DNA from 3 places in the Yersinia antarctica genome. Region 2 is predicted to be linked to each of the others. Evidence: predicted binding sites of a transcription regulator. Region 2 holds the regulator's gene; each other region holds the start of a gene.

Region 1 (7,612 bases), 1.4 Mb from region 2:
TTGCTCCGAAAGAGTTTTTATCTCACTTTACGGTCTTTGCACTGGCGTGCGTAGTGGGTTATTACGTGGTGTGGAACGTCAGCCATGCACTACATACACCTTTAATGTCAGTCACTAACGCCATTTCAGGCATTATTGTCGTCGGTGCATTATTGCAGATTGGCCATGGCGGTTGGGTAAGCTTCTTATCCTTTATTGCCGTACTGATTGCCAGTATCAACATTTTTGGTGGCTTTACGGTCACCCAGCGCATGCTGAAAATGTTCCGTAAAAACTGAGTGGTATAAAACTCGGTGGGTATAAAAATAATGTCACACAAAAATATAGGGGTAACTGATGTCTAGTGGTCTCGTTACAGCTGCGTACATAGTTGCTGCGATTTTATTTATTTTCAGTTTGGCTGGGCTGTCGCGCCACGAAACATCCAAACAAGGTAACACTTTCGGTGTGACCGGTATGGCCATCGCGCTTATCGCCACCATCCTTGGGCCGGATTCAGGTAATGTTGCCTGGATCATCATTGCCATGGTGATTGGTGGCGCAATTGGTATCTATCTGGCGAAGAAAGTCGAAATGACTGAAATGCCAGAACTGGTTGCCATTTTGCACAGTTTCGTCGGTCTGGCAGCCGTTCTGGTTGGCTTTAACAGCTATCTGGATCACGGCCCGGTGGTGATGGACGCGGTGATGGTTAATATCCATCTGACTGAAGTCTTCTTAGGTATTTTTATCGGGGCAGTAACATTCACCGGTTCTATTGTTGCCTTTGGTAAGTTACGCGGGATTATCTCATCCAAACCACTGATGTTGCCACAACGCCATAAGTTGAATCTGGTGGCACTGGTTGTGTCATTCCTGCTGATGATTCTGTTCGTCAAAACCGACAGCGTTAGCTTACAAGTGGTCGCGTTGTTATTGATGACGGTGATTGCTTTGGGCTTTGGCTGGCACTTGGTGGCATCTATCGGTGGTGCTGACATGCCGGTTGTGGTCTCAATGCTGAACTCCTACTCCGGTTGGGCTGCGGCTGCGGCAGGTTTCATGTTGAGCAATGACCTGTTGATTGTAACGGGTGCCTTGGTCGGTTCTTCCGGTGCTATTCTGTCTTACATCATGTGTAAAGCGATGAATCGCTCATTTATCAGTGTGATCGCCGGTGGCTTTGGTACTGATGGTTCTTCAACCGGTAATGCTGAAGAAATGGGTGAATACCGTGAAACCACGGCTGAAGAAGTGGCTGACCTGCTGAAAAATGCTAGCTCAGTTATCATCACTCCGGGTTATGGCATGGCAGTGGCACAGGCACAATACCCCGTCGCTGAGATTACTGCAAAACTACAAGCGCGGGGCATCAAAGTCCGCTTTGGTATTCACCCGGTAGCTGGGCGTTTGCCAGGTCATATGAACGTGTTATTGGCTGAAGCCAAGGTCCCTTATGACGTAGTGCTGGAAATGGATGAAATCAATGATGATTTCCCAAGTACTGATGTCGTGTTGGTGATTGGTGCCAACGATACGGTTAACCCAGCAGCACTTGAAGACCCGCGTAGTCCGATTGCCGGCATGCCGGTGTTGGAAGTATGGAAAGCGCAAAGTGTTATTGCCTTTAAACGTTCAATGAATACCGGTTATGCTGGCGTGCAAAACCCATTGTTCTTTAAAGAAAATACCCAAATGTTGTTTGGCGATGCTAAAGACAGCGTAGAAGCAATTTTACGCGCATTGTAATTCGTTATTACGAATCGCAGATCAAGGGCCACCTATTTGGTGGCCCTTCTTTTTGATTTAATCAATGGGTGATGTCAGACAAGGGTTATTCAATCTCTTCCAGATCTTCATGGCCTTCTATCGGACAGGTAAATCCTTCGGGTTTAATTGCCAGTAAGTCACACTTAAGATGGTCGATCACATGTTCGGTAGTATTCCCAATAAAGGCGGCAGATAGCCCAGTACGCCCCAAGGTACCCAGAACAACCACCCCAGCCCGCAAGTGTTCAGCCAAATCAGGGATAACCTCTTCAGGGAGACCTTTTTCAACATGGGTGAATTTTTCATCAATGCCAAATTGCTGGCGTAATGCTTTCATCGCAACCAAATGCTGACCACGAATGGCATCGTTATAGACGCTCGGGTCAAAATCAGGCAATTCAATGGCGATATTAATTGGGGTTACCGGGTAGGCGCTGATCAGATGCACTGGCGTTTGATTGACATGTTCGGCTAACTCTCTGGTCTCTTTGACCAAACGGAGATTTAGTGGGTCATGGAGTGGATCTTCACTTGAGAGGTTAACGGCCACCAGCGCTGTGGCGCCTTCCGGCCAAGGTTGATCTTTCACCATCCAGACTGGGCATGGGCACTTACGCAATAAATGCCAGTCGGTTGGGGTAAAGATAATCGACTCCAGGCGGTCGTGTTGATGCGCCATTTTTAACAACAAATCGTGCTTGGCGTTCAGGATTTCCTGAATAATGGCCTCATAGGGCCGATTATGCCATACCACTTTGATTTCAATTGGAATACCGGCATCAAGATAAAAGCGGCATTGCTCGCTTATCCATGCGGAACGTTGGCTGATAACCCCTTTACGCATTGCGGTACGCTCATCAGGCGACAGCAGGGTGGTCATATCATATGACAGATCATAAATAGCCAAAAATGCTTTGATTGTGCCGCCATTGCGCTGCACAAGGTAAACTGCACGTCTTAGTGCAGGTTGATCATCCTGATTGGGGTCAATAGCAACCAGAATATTCTGATACTTTGCCATAGAGTCTCCTTACAAACGTGAATTAACAGTATGTTAGTTAAAGAGTAAACCATGAAAGGGAAACAGGATAGGTGGCTGGGGGAAGCAGACCAATAAATTTTCAAGTTGCAGATTTGCTGACGGCTTGTGTTACTCGGTCGATCCTCAGACCTGCTCTCTACGAGGCCGTTACTTACCGCCTTCCTGCAACTTGAAATCTATCGGGTATTTATTATTCTGGTTTTGATCAGGTTACAGACTTGGTCTTGGATTACCCGCCAGTTTGGCCAGAGCTTCGGTATTCTCGATAGTAATGTACTTACCTTTCACACTCAGAATATCGCTTTTCTGGAAACGGCCCAGTAAACGGCTGATGGTTTCTACCGTCAGACCTAAATAGTTACCAATATCACCACGGGTCATCGTCAGGCGGAACTCACGTGGAGAGAAACCACGTTGAGCAAAACGGCGAGACAGATTATAGATAAAGGCCGCCAGACGCTCTTCTGCATTCTTTTTGGAAAGTAGCAAAATCATATCTTGGTCACCTTTGATCTCACCACTCATCAGGCGCATCATCTGCTGGCGCAGATTTGGCATTTTGCCGGATAAATCGTCCAACGTATCAAACGGGATTTCACAAACCATGGATGTTTCCAGAGCTTGTGCGAAGCTCGGATGCTGCAAATTGCTGATAGCGTCAAAACCGACTAAATCACCCGCCAGATGGAAACCGGTGATTTGCTCATCACCTTCTTCGGTAATGGTGTAGCTTTTAATGGTCCCGGAACGGATGGCATACAGGGATTTGAGTTCATCACCCGCTTTAAACAGCGCCTGTCCTTTCTGAATAGGTTTCTTCCTTTCAATGATATTGTCGAGCTGATCCAGCTCGTTTTCATTTAAGGTAAACGGAATACAGAGCTGGCTAATACTGCAATCCTGACAGTGAATTGCACAACCACCAGACTGGATACGTCGGATTACGCGTTTTTCCGGGATCATAGGGTATTCCCATTAATATTGATATGCGTCAATTTTAACATCTTTTCTTGCGTCTGATAAGAGCAACAATAGTTAGCGTGCTAAAAGATAACCCTCATGCATTAATAACCAGCGTTTTCTCTCCACTCCACCGGCATATCCTGTCAATGCACCTTGTTGCCCAATGACCCGATGACAAGGGACAACAATTGAAATAGGGTTCAATCCATTCGCCATCCCGACAGCCCGCGAAGCGGTAGGGCGGTGCCCCATTCCCGAACGAAACGCAACAAACCATCATGCGTTATGCAGCGAGTAGATACTCTAAAAATACCTCATTCGGTGAGCTGTATTCCAGAGATTTGCGCCCCCGAGTGTTGAGGATGTGCTCCAGTCTCGCAATATCTTCATCGCTGACGCCATTAAAATCGGTTCCTTTCGGATAAAACCGCCGTATCAGACCGTTGGTATGCTCATTCAACCCCCGCTCCCAGGAATGATAAGGCCGGGCAAAGTAAACCTTTGCGCCCGTTACCTGAGTGATGTCCTTATGTTTCGCAAACTCGGGTCCGTTATCTGCCGTCAGGGTTTTAAACTCACAGAAAGTATTCGCCACGATGTCCCTGAACGCTTCCACGACGCTCTCAGCGCACTTATTGGGGAGTTTACGGATAATGACCTGCTTTGTGGCTTTGTCCACGACCGTCAGCAGGAATGACTTCTGGTCTTTGCCAAAAATCGTATCGATTTCAACATGCCCGGGAACCTGTTTGAGTTCAGCCTCAGCAGGCCTGTGCTCAATGCCAACCCTGTCCGGGATGGGCGTGCGTCCGGGCTCACCCGTATCATAGCGATAGCGTTTACCCCGGTGAGGGAGCTGAAGGTAAAGCTTACCGCCAGCCTGTCTGTCCGAACGGATATAGCGGTAGAGGGTATTTTTGCTGACGGCGATATCAAACTGGATTTTCAGTCTCCCACAGATAACCTCAGGGGAGGTATGTACAGCCAGCGCCTGCCGGAGAAAGTCTTGTGTCTGCTGGCCCAGAGGGACACAGGCATTGTGTGCCGAGGTGGCGCCCCGCCGTTGTCTGGCTAAGGCATCAGCGCGTCTGGAGGAGTAAAGTCCGTTGAAGGCGGGGTCCGTATTACGTCTGAGCTCCCGGCTCAGGGTAGAGCGAGAGACGCCGAGCTCTCTGGCAATGCAGGACTGATTAACGCCTTCAGCTTTTCGTTTTTCGATGTAAAAGCGCTCATGCTGAGTCAAATGTTTTCCCTTCATGCAACAGGGTCTCCGACAGGGTCAATACGGCTATTTTATCCGTACCTGACCGGTGGGTCACTTTGTTGCATTTCGTTTGGGAATTGGCGGCAGCCGTGGCTTTTCTGGTTGGAAAAGACGGTGGCTGGATTAATGGGCAAGTTTTACGCGCCAACGGTGGCCTGATTTAGCCTGTGGTGAACGCGTGGAAAGGTCAGGGGAGCCTGCATTGTCAGAGATAACAATTAATCGCGACTGTCATAAAAGCGTCATTCGCTTGTTCTAGTATCCGTTGTAACCAATCAATACAAATTGTATTACTGTTTTACAACAAGGAATTATACCGATGCAGAACCGCGTATCCACTTTGTCCGGCATAGCGTTATCCAGTCTGATACTCACCAGTTCATTGTTTACACCGAATGCTGTTGCTTCCGCCACTGGCTTATATGACCGTAGCGCCAAGGGAGATGTCACTCAATTTGGCGGGGCACGACGTTTGACCGGTGATCAGACACAGGCTCTTCGTGATTCGCTTTCCAATAAAACCGTAAAGAATGTCATTTTACTGATTGGCGATGGTATGGGCGATTCAGAAATCACCTCAGCACGTAACTATGCTATGGGGGCCGGTGGTTTCTTTAAAGGAATTGATGCGTTACCACTGACAGGGCAATACACGCACTACTCATTAGATAAGAAAACGCAAAAACCGGATTACGTGACTGACTCAGCTGCCTCCGCAACAGCTTGGTCCTCAGGTGTAAAAACGTATAACGGCGCGCTGGGTGTTGATGTGTTCGGAAAAGATCACGTCACCTTGTTGGAGTTAGCGAAGAAAGCCGGTAAAGCAACTGGTAACGTTTCAACTGCTGAACTGCAAGATGCCACTCCTGCGGCACAGTTTGCTCACGTAACTGGGCGAAAATGCTATGGCCCGGAGGAAACAAGCGAGAAGTGCAGTAGCAATGCGCTGGAAAAGGGTGGGCGCGGTTCAATTACTGAGCAGATGATTGCCGGGCGCGCGGATGTCACATTGGGTGGTGGCGCTAAATCATTCAGCCAAGTCGCTAAAGCCGGTGAATGGAAAGATAAATCTCTGCGTGAACAAGCCTTGGCTCGAGGTTATGTTATTGTCGAAAATCTTGACGATCTGAATGCAATAAAGCAGGCAGACCAACAAAAACCGCTATTAGGGTTATTTAGCCCAGGTAACATGCCAGTACGTTGGCAGGGGCCGAAAGCGTCTTATCATGGCAATTTAGATAAGCCGCCGGTAGTTTGTGAAAACAATGCCGAGCGTACTAAAGATATTCCAACCTTGGCAGTGATGACTGAAAAAGCAATTGACCTGCTGAAACATAACGAAAAAGGATTCTTCTTACAGGTTGAAGGGGCATCCATTGATAAACAAGACCATGCGGCGAATCCTTGTGGTCAGTTCGGTGAAACTGTCGATTTGGATGAAGCAGTACAAAAAGCACTGGAGTTTGCGCGTGCAGAAGGTAATACCTTGGTTATTGTGACGGCAGATCACGCGCATTCCAGTCAAATTATTGAAGCAGATGCAAAAGCTCCTGGCTTAACACAAGCGTTAACCACGAAAGATGGCGCAGTTATGGCGATAAGCTATGGCAACTCTGAAGATGATTCTCAAGGGCACACGGGTACCCAATTGCGCATAGCAGCTTACGGACCACATGCGGCAAATGTGGTTGGTCTAACAGACCAAACCGACCTGTTCTTTACCATGCGTGATGCTATGGCGATTAAATAAGTCACGATACACCTGTTACAACACAATTCGCTGAATAATCCCGGTGCAATAATGGCCGGGATTTTTAGTTTCTGTTAGCTACGATTATATCCATCCTCTAAATATCACTGATTTACATTATCATTTCTTACCAATTGTTATAATAATAACATTTTAATTCATGCCAAACTCCTGTCTTTCCCATGCTGTGTACTTCAATTGCTGCGATCTTTGTCACACACATAACATTTGTCAGCTGATAATGTTATTGCAATAACATTACGTGGTAAAAATTAGAATAAAGGGGTTAACAATGGATATTGCAGTAATTGGTTCCAACATGGTTGATCTGATCACTTATATTGATGAAATGCCACAAGTCGGGGAAACATTGGAGGCACCAAATTTTGAAATTGGGTGCGGCGGTAAAGGGGCCAATCAGGCGGTTGCCGCTGCCAAGTTAGGTGCCAATGTGATGATGGTCACTCGGGTTGGTGATGATCTATTTGCGGAAAATACCATAAGGAATCTACAAAAAGCTGGGGTTGATACCCAGTATGTAAAAGCAGTTACAGGGGCCTCGAGTGGTGTGGCTCCGATTTTCGTCGATAAATCATCACAAAATCGAATTTTGATTATCAAAGGCGCTAACAATCATTTGTTACCCGCGGATGTCGATGCTGCTGCTGATGCGCTCAAAGCTTGCCAATTGATTATTCTACAACTCGAAATTCCGCTGGAAACGGTCTACGCCGCTATCGACTTTGCCCGCCAGCACCAGATTAAAGTCATTCTTAATCCAGCCCCCGCATCTAAAGCATTGGATATCGGCTATGCATGTCAGTGCGAGTTCTTTATGCCAAAT
Region 2 (7,612 bases):
GCTGTTCTTCATTGAGCAGTTCAATACCACTGGCACGTTGATGTAAAGCATCCAGATTGGCCTTGGCCTGTTTATGTTGCTCAAAGACATATTCAGATAGCCGCCCGTAGATATCAGTCCCCGTTAGCTCTTCCAATAATTCGGCACGGTCATTGGCATCGGCATTGAGAAAAGCAGCAAACTGCCCTTGCGATAACATCATTGATTTAGTGAAACGGCCAAAATCCAGGCCGGTGATCGCTGCAACCATCTCCAACTTATCACGCACTTTATCGGCCAGGATTTTACCGCTGTCGCATAGCGCCAACTCAACTTTAGGGGCTTGCAGATTGCCTTCCGGGCTGTTTTTTGCCCGCCGCTGGCTCCAGAATGCACGATAGCAGATGCCTTTTACTTCAAACTCAACTTCGGCTAGTGACTCCGCTGTGTGGCGTGTCATTAGCTCATTTTGGCTGGGCGTGACAGTCAAACGTGGTGTTTGGTGGTATAGCGCAAGGCATATGGCATCCAGCAGTGTGGTTTTACCTGCGCCTGTCGGGCCAGTGATAGCGAATAAACCGTTGCTGGCAAAAGGTTCGGCGGTGAAATCTATCTTCCACTCCCCTTGCAGAGAATTAATGTTTTTTAGACGTAAGCTTAAAATCCTCATGCAGGCTGCTCCTGTGCGGCATCTTTATCTTGCGTGATGTCATCAACCACCTGATTGAACATTTGACGCATCCGCTGTTGGCGCGGCTCGGCTAAGTCTGGCTCCAGCGCCAGCCTGCGTTCAAACACATCGGTAACACTCAGCTCATTGAGTGTCTCTTTTTCCTGCCGCTCGATACTGTTGTTACGTTGTTCTTTACTGCGACGTAACAATACAATTTCAACCGGTAGCTCTGTGGTCAGAGCCTGAATACGGCGTTGGATATCAGTAAGATAGTCTTGGGTGGCAACTTCTATATCTAGCCATACGGGTAAGCCTTGATGCTCAGAGAATTGAGCCAGTTGCTGCTCTATTTGCGCTAAATCCCCTTTAATTAATTGCATTGGCTGAAATTGTGGGATGAAGAGAGGGGTAACTGATGCCAGTGCCTGTTGGTGGAATTCCACCAGATAGACGCTTTTCTCCTTGCTCAATTCATCAAAACTGAGAGCAATGGGGGAGCCGCTATAACGGATATGTTCAGTTTTAGCCACTTGCTGGGCGCGATGAATATGGCCTAAAGCAATGTAATCTGCTGGTGGAAATGCCTGCGCGGGGAAAGCATCCAATGTACCAATATAGATATCGCGAACCGAGTCTGTCGTGGTGACGCCAACGGTAGTCAGGTGCCCGGTGGCAATAATGGGCAGTAGCAAACCCAGTTCGGTACGCAATTCAACCGCCCGCTGATACAGTGCCTGGTAGTGGCCCGCGATCGCTTCTTGTAAAGCCAGTTGTTTTTGCCCTCCAGATTCACCCGCCTGACTGGTGACTAAGTCCCTTGGCCGTAAAAACGGGATCGCACACAGCAGAGCCGCAGGTTGATGTTGGCGGTCTTTTAGAATAATGATTTGTTGATCGAGATTGCTGTTGGCGCACGAAATAACGGTGGTATTGAGATAAGAGAGCAAACCCCGTGATTCATTCAGTGTTGACACAGAATCGTGATTACCCCCCAATACCACTAACTGACAGCCAGTGGGTTGGAGCTCAACCACGAAACGGTTATATAGCTCACGGGCGTAACTGGGCGGGGAGCCAGTATCAAAGATATCACCTGCTACAATTAGCGCATCTACCTGATTTTCTTCGATCTGATTAATGAGCCAGTGCAGAAATGCCTGATGCTCAGCAGCGCGGCTTTTAGTGAAGAAATGCTGGCCTAAATGCCAATCAGAGGTATGAATAATGCGCATAAATCTCCCGCACGGCAGGTTATCAGTCAAAGATAATGGCGCTGATTATAAACGCTGCCCGCCGGATGTCGCGGCTAAAAAAAGGCTAGGAGGAAAATCTCCGAGACGTCTCGCAAACTTGACTGCTGTGTTTTGCAATTATCATGAAATTTATCACTATGCTTATTGCTAGTAGAAGCGTGATGTTTTTCATAAAAATGTCACAAAACTGACGCATAATGGCTCCCGAAATCAAATAGTGACCACTAACATATTGGCAGGGTTGATGATGGCAAGACGCATACTTGTGGTGGAAGATGAAGCGCCAATCCGTGAGATGGTGTGCTTTGTGTTGGAACAGAATGGTTACCAACCATTAGAAGCCGAAGATTATGACAGCGCAGTAACTCGTCTGTCGGAGCCTTTCCCTGATTTAGTGTTGTTGGACTGGATGTTACCTGGCGGCTCGGGTATTCAGTTCATTAAACATATGAAACGTGAAGCGTTGACCAGAGATATTCCGGTGATGATGCTGACGGCCCGTGGCGAAGAAGAGGATAGGGTGCGCGGTTTGGAAGTGGGCGCAGATGACTATATTACCAAGCCGTTTTCGCCGAAGGAGCTGGTTGCGCGTATTAAAGCAGTGATGCGCCGAATATCGCCGATGGCTGTTGAGGAAGTTATTGAAATGCAAGGGCTAAGCCTTGATCCTTCCTCACATCGGGTTATGGCCAATGAGCAAGCGCTGGATATGGGGCCGACCGAGTTTAAGTTATTGCACTTCTTTATGACCCACCCGGAGCGCGTTTACAGCCGTGAACAGTTGCTTAATTATGTTTGGGGCACTAACGTTTATGTAGAAGATCGTACGGTTGACGTGCATATTCGTCGGCTACGCAAGGCGCTTGAAATTGATGGTCATGACAGAATGGTACAAACTGTCCGGGGAACTGGATACCGTTTCTCAACGCGCTACTGAGTTTTCAGTGCCGGAGAATTCGTTGTGTTAGAACGCTTATCATGGAAAACGCTGGCTCTCGAGCTGGCTCTTTTTTGTCTGCCTGCATTACTCCTGGGTGCCTTCATCGGCTATCTTCCGTGGCTATTGCTGATTTCAGCTGTCGCGGCGCTGGTTTGGAATTTCTATAATCAACTTAAGTTATCTCACTGGTTGTGGTTAGACCGTAGCATGACACCACCTGCTGGTCGCTGGAGCTGGGAGCCTTTATTTTACGGCTTGTACCAAATGCAGTTGCGAAATCGTCGGCGTCGGCGCGAACTGGCTTTGCTTATCAAACGTTTCCGCAGTGGTGCCGAATCATTGCCTGACGCGGTAGTTATTACCACAATTGATGGCAATATCTTCTGGTGTAACGGTTTAGCTCAGCAGTTGTTAGGGTTTCGTTGGCCGGAGGATAACGGCCAACATATCCTTAATTTATTGCGCTACCCGGAATTCAGCCAATATCTGCAACAACAAGAGTTCTCCCGCCCGTTGACTCTGCAACTGAACAATGGTTATTACGTCGAATTTCGTGTGATGCCTTATTCAGAAGGGCAATTATTGATGGTTGCCCGTGATGTTACTCAGATGCGGCAGTTGGAAGGTGCAAGGCGTAATTTCTTTGCCAACGTCAGTCATGAATTGCGTACGCCACTGACGGTGTTGCAAGGTTATCTGGAAATGATGAATGACCAAGAGCTGGTTGGGCCATTACGGGATAAAGCACTGGGGACCATGCAAGAGCAGACTAAGCGAATGGATGGATTGGTAAAACAGCTCTTGACGCTATCACGAATTGAAGCGGCACCTAATGTGGATATGAATGAGCGGGTGGATATTCCGTTGATGCTGAAAGTGTTACAGCATGAAGTTCAGGCTCTCAGTAACGGACGACATGAGATTACCTTCCGGGTTAACGACCAATTAAAAGTGTTTGGTAACGAAGACCAACTGCGCAGTGCGGTATCAAATCTGGTTTATAACGCCGTCAATCACACGCCTGTTGGTACCCAAATTGAGGTGTGTTGGCAGCAAACGCCACAAGGTGCACAATTTCAGGTCAGCGATAATGGGCCGGGAATCGGTCCTGAACATGTTCCACGGCTAACGGAGCGGTTCTATCGGGTGGATAAAGCCCGATCACGGCAAACGGGGGGCAGTGGATTAGGGCTGGCAATTGTGAAACATGCATTGAGTCATCACGATGCACGTTTAGAGGTCATGAGCGAAGTCGGTCTGGGGACTCGATTTATCTTTACCTTGCCGAATCGATTGATTGTTCCCGCAGTTTTAGCCGAGAATGCAGTCAAATCCTAAAAACTGCATGGATACCAAGCTGATGAAATGGGCAAAACTGACGTTGTTGCATGTCATGCTATGGTTTAGCCATGCCGTTTTAGCGCAATCTGAAGCGGTATTTTCCCCTCCGGTTGCTGTTTTGCCGATGGCTTCCGTGCCTGCCACCAATACCTTATCAGGCAACCTCTCCAGTGTGGGTTCTGACACCTTAGCCAATCTGATGTCCTTGTGGGCAGATGATTTTAATCATCACTATCCTGGTGTTAATTTGCAAATTCAGGCGGCAGGTTCCTCTACTGCCCCTGCGGCGTTAGCTGTCGGTGCCGCCCAGCTTGGTCCGATGAGCCGCCCAATGAAAGCGGGTGAGATCAACGCATTTATTCAACGTTATGGCTATCCGCCACTGGCAGTTCCTGTGGCAGTTGATGCATTGGTGGTGTTTGTTCATCAGGATAACCCACTGAACAAACTGACTTTACCTCAGCTTGATGCTATTTTTTCGCAAAATCGCCGATGTGGAGAGCCACACCAGATTCAGCGCTTTGGTGAGTTGGGATTGGAAGGGGCGTGGGCGGCGCGTTCCTTACAACGTTATAGCCGGAACTCAGCTTCGGGGACCTATGGATACTTCAAACATAAGGTACTGTGCGATGGTGATTTTATAAATAATGTCAATGAGTTGCCAGGGTCCGCCTCTGTGGTACAGGCGGTGGCTGGCTCATTGAATGGCATTGGCTATGCCAGTATTGGTTTTCGTAACAGTGGTGTTAAACCGTTGTCACTGGCGGCGGTGGGGCAAGATTTTGTGATGCCAACTCCTGAGAATGTTAAAGATGGCCGCTACCCTTTATCACGTTATCTGTATATTTATATCAATAAAGCTCCGGGCCAGCCACTGGAGCCATTGACTGCGGCGTTCCTTGAGCGGGTTCTATCACCTGAGGGGCAAAAGAGGGTCACCCATGACGGTTATCTCCCCCTGCCTCCCGAGATACTGATTCACACCCGAAAAGCGTTAGGTTTTACTGATTAAGGTGTTTCAGTCGTCGTTTTTTGCCTATGCAATCTTGCATCATTTCTGTGCGTAAAATGATCAACCTCTCCTGAGTATTCGTCACCAGATTGGCGGTAAATTGTTAACGACTGGCTACAAATAATACAAATCATATGGCGTGTATTTCTTAAAACATGGCATGATTAACTGGTTTGATAACATTATCTGGATGATGGCTCTGCTTTTATGATCCCGACTTGCCTTTCTCCGCTATAAACGGTCTACTTAGCGCCGTTGTTGGCCTATTCCACCTGCAAATAACTTCAAAAACACTGCATACTGACGAAATAGATTGCTTATTAACCGCCGGAGTTTGCGTTTATCAGAGCTTTGTATCGTTTCGATCACGTAGGAAAGACCACAACTTAGAACTTTTCCTTTTGGTCATTTAACTAGGCAACGCACATCACTATGAGTCATCGTTTATCGTCTAAAGATATTATGGCATTAGGTTTTATGACCTTCGCCTTATTCGTTGGAGCTGGCAACATCATCTTCCCGCCGATGGTTGGTTTACAATCGGGTGAACATGTATGGTGGGCAGCTCTTGGCTTCCTGATAACCGCGGTTGGCTTACCGGTTATTACCATTATCGCACTGGCCCGGGTGGGCGGGGGGATTGATGCCCTGAGTAGCCCAATTGGCCGTAGTGCTGGTTTGGTACTGGCTACCGTCTGTTATTTGGCTGTCGGCCCACTGTTTGCCACGCCACGAACCGCAACAGTTTCCTTCGAAGTGGGCATCGCCCCTTTGACTGGTGATGGCCCGTTGCCGCTGTTTATTTATAGTGTGGTTTATTTCGCGCTGGTGATTGGCATTTCGCTCTATCCGGGGCGTTTGCTGGACACCGTCGGTCATATTCTGGCCCCACTGAAAATTCTGGCGCTTGCTATCTTGGGTATCGCGGCGTTGATTTGGCCTGCCGGTCCGTTGATTTCAGCCACTGATGCCTATCAGAACGTGCCTTTCTCCTCCGGTTTCGTTAATGGTTATCTGACCATGGATACCTTAGGTGCCTTGGTCTTTGGTATCGTTATCGTCAATGCGGCCCGTTCGCGTGGAGTGGTTTCCGCAGGGCTGCTGACGCGCTATACCATTTGGGCAGGATTGATTGCCGGTATCGGTTTGACGCTCGTTTACTTGAGCTTGTTTAAACTTGGCAGTGGCAGTGGCAGCCTGACGCCTGACGCACAGAATGGCGCAGTCGTGTTGCATGCTTATGTTCAGCACACCTTTGGTGGTTTGGGCAGTGTGTTCCTGGCCGCATTGATTTTCATTGCCTGTATGGTGACCGCTGTGGGCCTAACGTGTGCCTGTGCTGAATTCTTTGCTCAGTACTTGCCGCTGTCTTATCGGGCGCTGGTATTCATTCTCGGTATCTTCTCAATGATGGTATCGAATTTGGGCTTGAGTCACCTAATTCAGATTTCCATTCCGGTGCTGACAGCGATATATCCACCATGCATCGTGCTGGTTTTGATGAGCTTTACTTTGCGCTGGTGGCATCATGCCTCACGTATCGTGGCTCCGGTTATGCTGGTTAGTTTGCTGTTCGGTATTCTTGATGCGGTGAAGGCTTCTACATTCGCGCACTTCCTGCCTGAATGGACTCAGCATCTGCCATTGGCTGAACAAGGTCTGGCGTGGTTATCGCCTTCCCTGCTGGTATTCGTCGTCGTAGGGTTGTACGATCGCCTCTGCTGTCGCCAGGAAGTTGCTGCTAAGCAATAACGGCACAGTTATAGGATTTTTTTAGCCACGGCTCATCCCCGTGGCTTTTTGCTGAAAAAAGACGGGGCAATGTACATGGAATTACCAGTCAAAAATAAGCTGAAACGGGGCCTGACGACCCGTCATATCCGCTTTATGGCATTAGGGTCAGCAATAGGTACCGGCTTATTCTATGGTTCGGCTGATGCGATAAGAATGGCAGGGCCTAGTGTGTTATTGGCATACCTGATCGGTGGCGTGGTGGCATTTATCATTATGCGCGCGTTGGGTGAGATGTCAGTGAATAACCCACAGGCCAGCTCTTTCTCGCGCTATGCACAAGATTACCTTGGGCCAATGGCGGGCTATATCACCGGCTGGACGTATTGCTTTGAGATTTTGATTGTTGCTATTGCTGATGTGACCGCCTTCGGTATCTATATGGGGGTCTGGTTCCCGGACGTGCCTCATTGGGTATGGGTGCTGAGTGTGGTGCTGATTATTGGCGCAGTTAATATGATGAGTGTCAAAGTCTTCGGTGAGCTGGAGTTCTGGTTCTCATTCTTTAAAGTTGCCACCATCATCATCATGATTCTGGCCGGGTTTGGTATCATTATTTGGGGTATTGGTAACGGTGGACAGCCGACCGGTATTCATAATTTATGGACTAACGGCGGCTTCTT
Region 3 (7,612 bases), 3.4 Mb from region 2:
GCCATCAGGTTTCTGTTCGTAGGTTTCATTCCAGTCGGTATAAGCCACCAGTTGGACCAGTTTCAGGTCCATACCCATCTTCGGTTCCAGCTCGTTTTTGATGCGTTTTAATTCATTGGCATCAAAGCATTGCAGATAAACTTTATCGCCCTTGGTGGTGTAACCGTACTGTTTCAGTACTTCCAACACCTTGGTTGAGATGTCTTTCCCTTCTTGTTTATGGAACCACGGTGCTTTTATTTCTGGGTAAATCCCAACGTTTTTACCGGTCGAATGATTCAAACCTTGAACAAATTCAATCTCTTCCTGGAAGGTATGTACACGGAAGTCAGATTTGCCCATCGGGAAACGGCCCGGATAGCTCTGCACTTTCTTACCATCTTTATCAATATCAAAGCCTTCGGTAAATTTCAGTGATTTAATTTCTGGTAGCGTAAAATCAATGGCGTAATAGCGGCCATCTTTGCGTGCGCGATCGGGGAAGCGCTCAGCCACATCGGTCACGCGATCCAGATAATGGTCGTGCAGAACCACCAACTCATTATCTTTGGTCATCACCAAATCTTGTTCAAGATAATCCGCACCTTGTGCGTAGGCCATGGCTTTAGCGGGCAGTGAATGCTCCGGCAGATAACCACTGGCACCACGATGTGCGATGACAACTTTGCTTGCCGACGGTTTGGTGACTACTGATGACTGCTCGGTGGCCTGAGCCATACCGGTAACTGAGGATGCCAGAATAATACTCGCCAACAGGGTTTTGATGTGGGTTTGCATTGATAGTGCTCCATTTATCAATCTCAGGGTATGAAAAAGGCTATGTCGCTATAAATCCATCAATAACGACACAGCCTGAAAAAACGTAACTAGATGAACTTATAAGCCCTGTTTTCTAGCCAGCTCTGCGTGATGCTTTTTCTCACTAAACATCACAACGATCAGTAACAGAACAGCCAAGATACTGCCGCCGATCATGACCATAAAGCCGCCGTCCCAACCGAAGTAGTCCACGGTATAACCGACGATGGCACTCGCTGCTACCGAGCCGCCCAGATAACCGAACAAGCCGGTGAAGCCCGCTGCGGTCCCTGCTGCTTTTTTCGGTGCTAATTCAAGCGCATGTAAGCCAATCAACATTACCGGGCCATAGATCAGGAAGCCGATGGTGATCATACAGGCCATATCGATACCTGGGTTACCGACCGGGTTCAGCCAGTAAATGATGGTAGCGATAGTCACCAGAGTCATAAAGAACACACCGGTGGCCCCGCGGTTACCTCTAAACACTTTGTCGGACATCCAACCGCACAACAGCGTCCCTGGAATACCAGCGTATTCATACAGGAAATAAGCCCATGAGGATTTATCCAGTGCGAAGTGTTTCACTTCTTTCAGGTAGGTCGGTGACCAGTCGAGGATGCCGTAACGCAGTAAATAAACAAAAACGTTAGCAATTGCGATGTACCACAACAGTTTGTTGGGCAATATGTATTGCATGAAGATCTGTTTAGCGGTCAGTTCTTCTTCTGCTTCTTCACTGTAGTCGTCTGGATAGTCGTTTTTGTACTCTTCAATCGGCGGCAAGCCCACGGATTGAGGGGTATCACGCATCAGACCAAAGACAATCAATGCCACCAGAATGGCACCAAAAGCAGGCATGTAGAGTGCAGCTTTCCAGTCGTTAAACCACGCCATCCCCAGCAGGAACAGTAATGGTGGTAAGCCACCACCGACGTTATGGGCGCAGTTCCAGACTGACACGATACTGCCGCGTTCCTTCTTCGACCACCAGTGCACCATAGTACGGCCACATGGCGGCCAACCCATACCCTGGAACCAGCCACATAAGAACAGCAGCACGAACATCACGGCGATACTAGATGTTGCCCAAGGCACAAAGCCCATAAACAGCATCACGGCGGCGGCGAGAATCAAACCGGCAGAGAGGAATATCCGTGGGTTAGACCGGTCAGAAACCGAACCCATGATGAATTTTGAGAAACCGTAGGCAATAGAAATACCCGATAACGCGAAGCCCAGATCCCCGCGAGAGAACCCTTGTTCGATCAAATACGGCATGGCGAGAGTAAAGTTTTTACGCACCAGATAGTAGGCGGCGTAACCGAAAAAGATGCCCATAAAGATTTGCCAGCGTAGGCGGCGGTAGGTGGGATCAATCTGTTCTGCTGGAAGCCGGGCCTGATGCGGCGCGGGCTTAAAAATACTCAACATGAGTGCCTCCGATGGCTTTTTTGTAGTTTTTGACCCCGGTATAGCCTGGTATCTACCCGGTAGTTAAACGGCTAACTTGCTGTCGTTTATGTTCCATAACGAGCGCCATGCTAGATAAATTCGCATAACTTATCTGTGAGTGATGGCTCATTTGTTACAGTTATATGAAAGCGGCGGCAATTTTGAGCGATTGGTTAACATTTTGAAACCCACAATGACAAATTACCTGTGACTTTGATCACAATCATGGTTTTTAAACACCACATTGCTTTCGTTTTTCGTTCGTTTTTGTTCCTTATCAAACAATAACCTTAAAGATTGTGGCTCAATAGACGCATAATTAGCCGCCAGGCGGCTGTCTGATAATGTGGGGTCCTTCATGACGAACAGTTCTCCTTACACAGAAACGGATGTCATCATCATTGGTGGTGGTGCGACCGGTGCCGGGATTGCCCGTGACTGCGCTCGCCGTGGTTTAGCCTGTACGCTCTTGGAGAGGCATGACATTGCCACTGGTGCGACTGGCCGTAACCATGGCTTGCTACACAGCGGCGCACGCTATGCGGTAACTGATGGCGAATCTGCCCGCGAATGTATTGAAGAAAACCGTATTCTGAAACGTATTGCACGCCATTGTATTGAGCAAACGGATGGCCTGTTTATCACGTTGCCGGAAGACTCGCTGGAATATCAGCAGCAATTTATCGCGCGCTGCCAGGACGCCGGTATCGAGGCCGAAGCCATTGATCCAAAGCTGGCCTTACGGCTGGAGCCTGCTGCTAATCCGACATTGATTGCTGCCGTCCGCGTGCCAGATGGTACCGTCGATCCCTTCCGTTTAACTGCCGCGAATATGCTGGATGCGCGTGAGCACGGTGCGAATGTACTGACTTATCACGAAGTTATTGGCTTGCTACGCCACGGTGATAGGGTGAGCGGCGTGCGCGTTTTCGATCATAAGAATCAGCGCCAGTATGATATTCATGCACAAATAGTGGTCAACGCTGCGGGGATCTGGGGGCAACATATTGCTGAATATGCTGATCTTCGTATCCGCATGTTTCCGGCAAAAGGTGCTCTGTTGATCTTGGGTCATCGGATCAACAACATGGTGATCAACCGCTGTCGTAAACCGGCTGATGCTGATATTTTGGTTCCGGGCGACACCATCTCATTGATCGGGACGACCTCAACCCATATTGAATACGATCAAATCGATAATATGGTAGTAACGGCACAAGAGGTGGATACCTTAATCCGCGAAGGATCAAAACTTTCACCCCAGTTGGCGCAAACGCGCATCTTACGTGCTTACGCCGGTGTCAGGCCGCTGGTTGCCAGTGATGATGACCCGTCGGGGCGCAATGTCAGCCGTGGCATTGTGTTACTGGATCATGCTAACCGCGATGGTCTGGAAGGTTTTATCACCATTACCGGTGGCAAGCTGATGACCTACCGTCTGATGGCGGAGTGGGCAACAGATAAAGTGTGTGAAAAATTAGGTATTACCGCAGCCTGTACCACCGCCCAAGCGCCACTACCCGGTTCACAGCAATCAGCGGAGCAAACTCTCAGCAAAGTCATTTCTCTGCCTGCCAGTATTCGTGGCTCAGCGGTTTATCGCCATGGGGATCGCGCGACACAACTATTGGCCGGAAACCGGCTGGATAATAGCCTGGTGTGCGAATGCGAGGCAGTGACTGCCGGCGAAGTGCGCTATGCGATTGAATCGCTATCGGTCAATAACCTACTGGATTTACGTCGTCGTACCCGTGTTGGCATGGGGACCTGTCAGGGTGAACTCTGTGCCTGCCGGGCCGCGGGTTTACTCAGCCGCTTTAAAGTGACCACGCCGCAGCAATCCCGTGAACAGCTGGTGCAATTTCTTAATGAGCGTTGGAAAGGTGTGCGCCCGATAGCTTGGGGCGATGCTTTGCGGGAGAGTGAATTTACGCACTGGGTCTATCAAGGGCTGTGTGGTCTGGATGACACCCCGCCTGCGGCCAACGTTCAGGAGAAACCAGATGAAATTTGATGTCATTATCATCGGTGGTGGCTTGGCTGGTCTGGCGTGCGGTATCCGCCTGGCTGAGCAAGGCAAATATTGTGCGATTGTCAGCGCTGGGCAAAATGCGCTGCACTTTTCCTCCGGCTCTTTGGATCTATTGGCAAAATTACCGGATGGGCAGGCAGTCAGCCAGCCATTATCCGCACTCGCGACCTTGGCTGAATTAGCGCCTGAACACCCCTATAGCAAGATGGGGCAAGTGGCACAAGTGGGTGAATTAGCACAAGAAGCTGAATCCCTTTTACAGCGGTGCGGCCTGAAATTGGTGGGCAGCGCGGCGAAGAACCACCTGCGGCTTACGCCGTTGGGCAGTTGCCGGCCAACCTGGCTCAGCCCGGCGGATATCCCGGTTGCACCATTGGAAGGCCCGCTGCCGTGGCAAAAAGTCGCGGTAATTGGTATTGAAGGTTTCCTCGATTTCCAACCACAAATGGTTGCCAGCGCCTTACAAGAGCAAGGTGTTGATGCGACGCCAGATTATCTGCATTTACCGGCGCTTGATCGTCTGCGGGATAACCCTAGCGAATTTCGTGCGGTCAATATTGCTCGTGTGCTGGATTTACCAGAAAACCTGCAACCGCTGGCGGATGAGTTATCCCGTCTGTCATCAGCAGCAGAAATGATTTTGCTGCCAGCTTGTATCGGGCTGGATGTGTCTGCGCCACTGGAAGCATTGCGAGCCGCAGTCGGGAAACCCATTCAACTGCTGCCGACGCTACCACCGTCGTTACTTGGTATGCGATTACATCAGGCTCTGCGCCATCGCTTCCAGCAATTGGGGGGCATTGTCATGCCCGGTGATGCGGTATTACGTGCTGAGCTGGTGGGGGACCGGATTACTGGGCTTTATAGCCGTAACCATGGCGATATTCCGTTGCGTGCCGCCCAGATGGTGCTGGCCAGCGGTAGCTTCTTTAGCAATGGGTTAGTGGCCACTTTTGAGCATGTTTACGAACCGATACTGGATCTGGATATTTTATCGCTACCGAACCGTGCCGACTGGAGCCGCAGCAATATGTTTGCGCCCCAGCCTTATCTGCAATTTGGGGTTAACACTGATAACCGGTTACGGGCGCTACGTGGGGGTATTGCACTGGATAATCTACATGTTATCGGTGCGGTACTGGGGGGATACGATCCGTTGCAACAAGGCTGTGGCGCAGGGGTTTCACTAACCAGCGCACTGTTTGTTGCAGAGCAGATTGTCAACGCAATGGAGGTGACATTATGACGTGGTTACCGCAGAACGGAGACAGCAACACTTTTTCTCAGAATCAACATTTGCCGCAGGATAAACACTTGGCACGGGATAACAGTTTTGAAAGTTGTATTAAGTGTACGGTGTGCACCACTTATTGCCCGGTCGCCAAGGTTAACCCGCTTTATCCGGGGCCGAAGCAGGCTGGCCCTGATGGTGAGCGCTTACGTTTGAAAGATCCGGCACTGTATGACGATGCATTGAAATATTGCACGAACTGCAAACGTTGCGAAGTGGCATGCCCGTCCGATGTTAAAATCGGCGACATCATCCAACGTGCTAAAGCCAGTTACAGCAGCAATAAACCCAAACTGCGCGATGCGATCCTCAGTCATACCGATATCATGGGCACCCTCTCAACACCGTTTGCACCGGTAGTGAATGCGGTCACCGGTTTGAAACCGGTGCGTGCCTTGTTGGATAAAGCGCTGAAAATTGATCATCGGCGTGAATTACCAAAATACTCGTTTGGTACCTTTCGCCGCTGGTATCGTAAACAAGCTGAAAAACAGCAGCAATATAGCGAACAGGTGGCATTTTTCCATGGCTGCTTCGTAAATTACAATCATCCCCAGTTAGGTAAAGATTTAGTCAGTGTATTCAATGCGATGAACATTGGCGTTCAATTACTTAAACGGGAAAAATGCTGTGGCGTACCCCTGATTGCTAATGGATTTATTGAGCAGGCGAAAAAACAGGCACGGGTGAATCTGGAATCCCTGACTGATGCGGTTATCGGGCGGGATATCCCGGTAGTAGCAACTTCATCAAGTTGCACCTTTACCTTGCGTGATGAGTATCCGCACTTGTTAGATGTTGATACTGCACCCGTGCGCGACAAAGTGGAGTTGGCGACACGCTATCTCTACCGCTTATTGGATCAGGGGCGCGACTTACCGTTGAAAGCGCTGTTCTCGGCAAACAATACGCCGTTGCGTATTGCCTATCACACACCTTGCCATATGGAGAAAATGGGCTGGACGGCCTATACCCTGGCTTTGCTACAGCGTATCCCCGGTATTGAGCTGGTGGTATTGGATTCGCAGTGTTGCGGGATTGCCGGAACTTACGGTTTTAAATCAGAGAACTACGCAACATCGCAAGGGATTGGTGCCTCACTGTTCCAGCAAATCGAGGAGAGTGGGGTTGATTTGGTGATTACCGATTGTGAAACCTGTAAGTGGCAGATTGAAATGTCGACCAGCAAAAAATGCGAACATCCCATCACTTTATTGGCACTGGCTTTAGCTTAATTTTGGAAAAGGATAATGCAGGCAGAGCGCTGATGAGCCGCGCTCTGTTAAGGAATACTATTTTAGCTTGAGCGTGCTAATAATCGATTCGGCTTCAGTCTGAGCTTGCTGCTGATTATCTGCGGGCAGCGTAATTTGTATTGTCATCAAATGGTTATCGACTTTACCCATCAACACAGACGAATAGGCTTTCTGGCCGCCACTGGTAATAATGCTATCTAACTGCTGGAACGGTTGTCCGTCAATTTTAATGGCTTTATTGGTGACGACTTGCAGGTTAGCATCACGGGCGCGTTGCTGGTCTGCTAAACGCGTTGTCAGTACTTCCAGTTCTTCATTGGTGTTATCACCTAAAATCACGATAACTGCTTTATCGCCGGTTTTATTGGCGTAAACGTGCATGTTATTCGCTTGATTGCCCATCTTTCCGCTTTGATCAGACAAGTCTGCCGGCAAGCTGAAGGCCACTTTGCCTTCCAGCAGGCTGACCGGTTGGCCCACGTTACTATTGCTGTTGCCATCACAAGCACTTAATCCTGCAACCAACAGACCGACAGCAAGAAATTTGGTTATTTTATGCATGGGAATCCCTTTATTGATGATTAATATCCCCTTGTTACTTGAACTTACAGGGGGTTAGTGACACCCCTGCAACGCCAACTAATCTGGGTATGGCCTTATCGCACCTTATTCAGACGCTAAAAGCAATCTATTGTTCAGTGGCAGTAGCCTGCTTTAGTGCTTGCTGTTCGGTCTGTCGGGCAAAATATTTCAGCAATACATTGAGCATCACGCCATAGG

What was found. The regulator PhoB, encoded in region 2, activates phosphate uptake and scavenging genes when phosphate is short. The targets are predictions, from matches to a motif close to CTGTCATAAAACTGNCNNAT.
Positions count from the first base shown of each region.
Region 1: the regulator PhoB is predicted to act here: its motif matches at 5,247-5,266, upstream of phoA (alkaline phosphatase).
Region 3: the regulator PhoB is predicted to act here: its motif matches at 2,384-2,403, upstream of glpT (glycerol-3-phosphate transporter).

Region 1 is NZ_JBSJQF010000001.1:2,562,960-2,570,571, reverse strand. It holds gene pntA (Re/Si-specific NAD(P)(+) transhydrogenase subunit alpha) at 1-278, shown strand, start outside; gene pntB (Re/Si-specific NAD(P)(+) transhydrogenase subunit beta) at 337-1,728, shown strand; gene uspE (universal stress protein UspE) at 1,814-2,770, opposite strand; gene ACWJJO_RS11855 (FNR family transcription factor) at 3,002-3,754, opposite strand; partial or broken gene ACWJJO_RS11850 (methylated-DNA--[protein]-cysteine S-methyltransferase) at 3,827-4,000, opposite strand; gene ACWJJO_RS11845 (IS30 family transposase) at 4,038-5,012, opposite strand; partial or broken gene ACWJJO_RS11840 (3-ketoacyl-ACP reductase) at 5,093-5,182, shown strand; gene phoA (alkaline phosphatase) at 5,338-6,768, shown strand; gene rbsK (ribokinase) at 7,061-7,612, shown strand, end outside.
Region 2 is NZ_JBSJQF010000001.1:1,186,303-1,193,914, forward strand. It holds gene ACWJJO_RS05225 (AAA family ATPase) at 1-649, opposite strand, end outside; gene sbcD (exonuclease subunit SbcD) at 646-1,884, opposite strand; gene phoB (phosphate response regulator transcription factor PhoB) at 2,153-2,842, shown strand; gene phoR (phosphate regulon sensor histidine kinase PhoR) at 2,867-4,183, shown strand; gene ACWJJO_RS05245 (PstS family phosphate ABC transporter substrate-binding protein) at 4,206-5,198, shown strand; gene brnQ (branched-chain amino acid transport system II carrier protein) at 5,631-6,950, shown strand; gene proY (proline-specific permease ProY) at 7,026-7,612, shown strand, end outside.
Region 3 is NZ_JBSJQF010000001.1:4,635,286-4,642,897, reverse strand. It holds gene glpQ (glycerophosphodiester phosphodiesterase) at 1-777, opposite strand, end outside; gene glpT (glycerol-3-phosphate transporter) at 877-2,232, opposite strand; gene ACWJJO_RS21415 (hypothetical protein) at 2,455-2,613, opposite strand; gene glpA (anaerobic glycerol-3-phosphate dehydrogenase subunit A) at 2,612-4,267, shown strand; gene glpB (glycerol-3-phosphate dehydrogenase subunit GlpB) at 4,257-5,531, shown strand; gene glpC (anaerobic glycerol-3-phosphate dehydrogenase subunit GlpC) at 5,528-6,811, shown strand; gene ACWJJO_RS21395 (DcrB family lipoprotein) at 6,869-7,393, opposite strand; gene ACWJJO_RS21390 (7-cyano-7-deazaguanine/7-aminomethyl-7-deazaguanine transporter) at 7,521-7,612, opposite strand, start outside.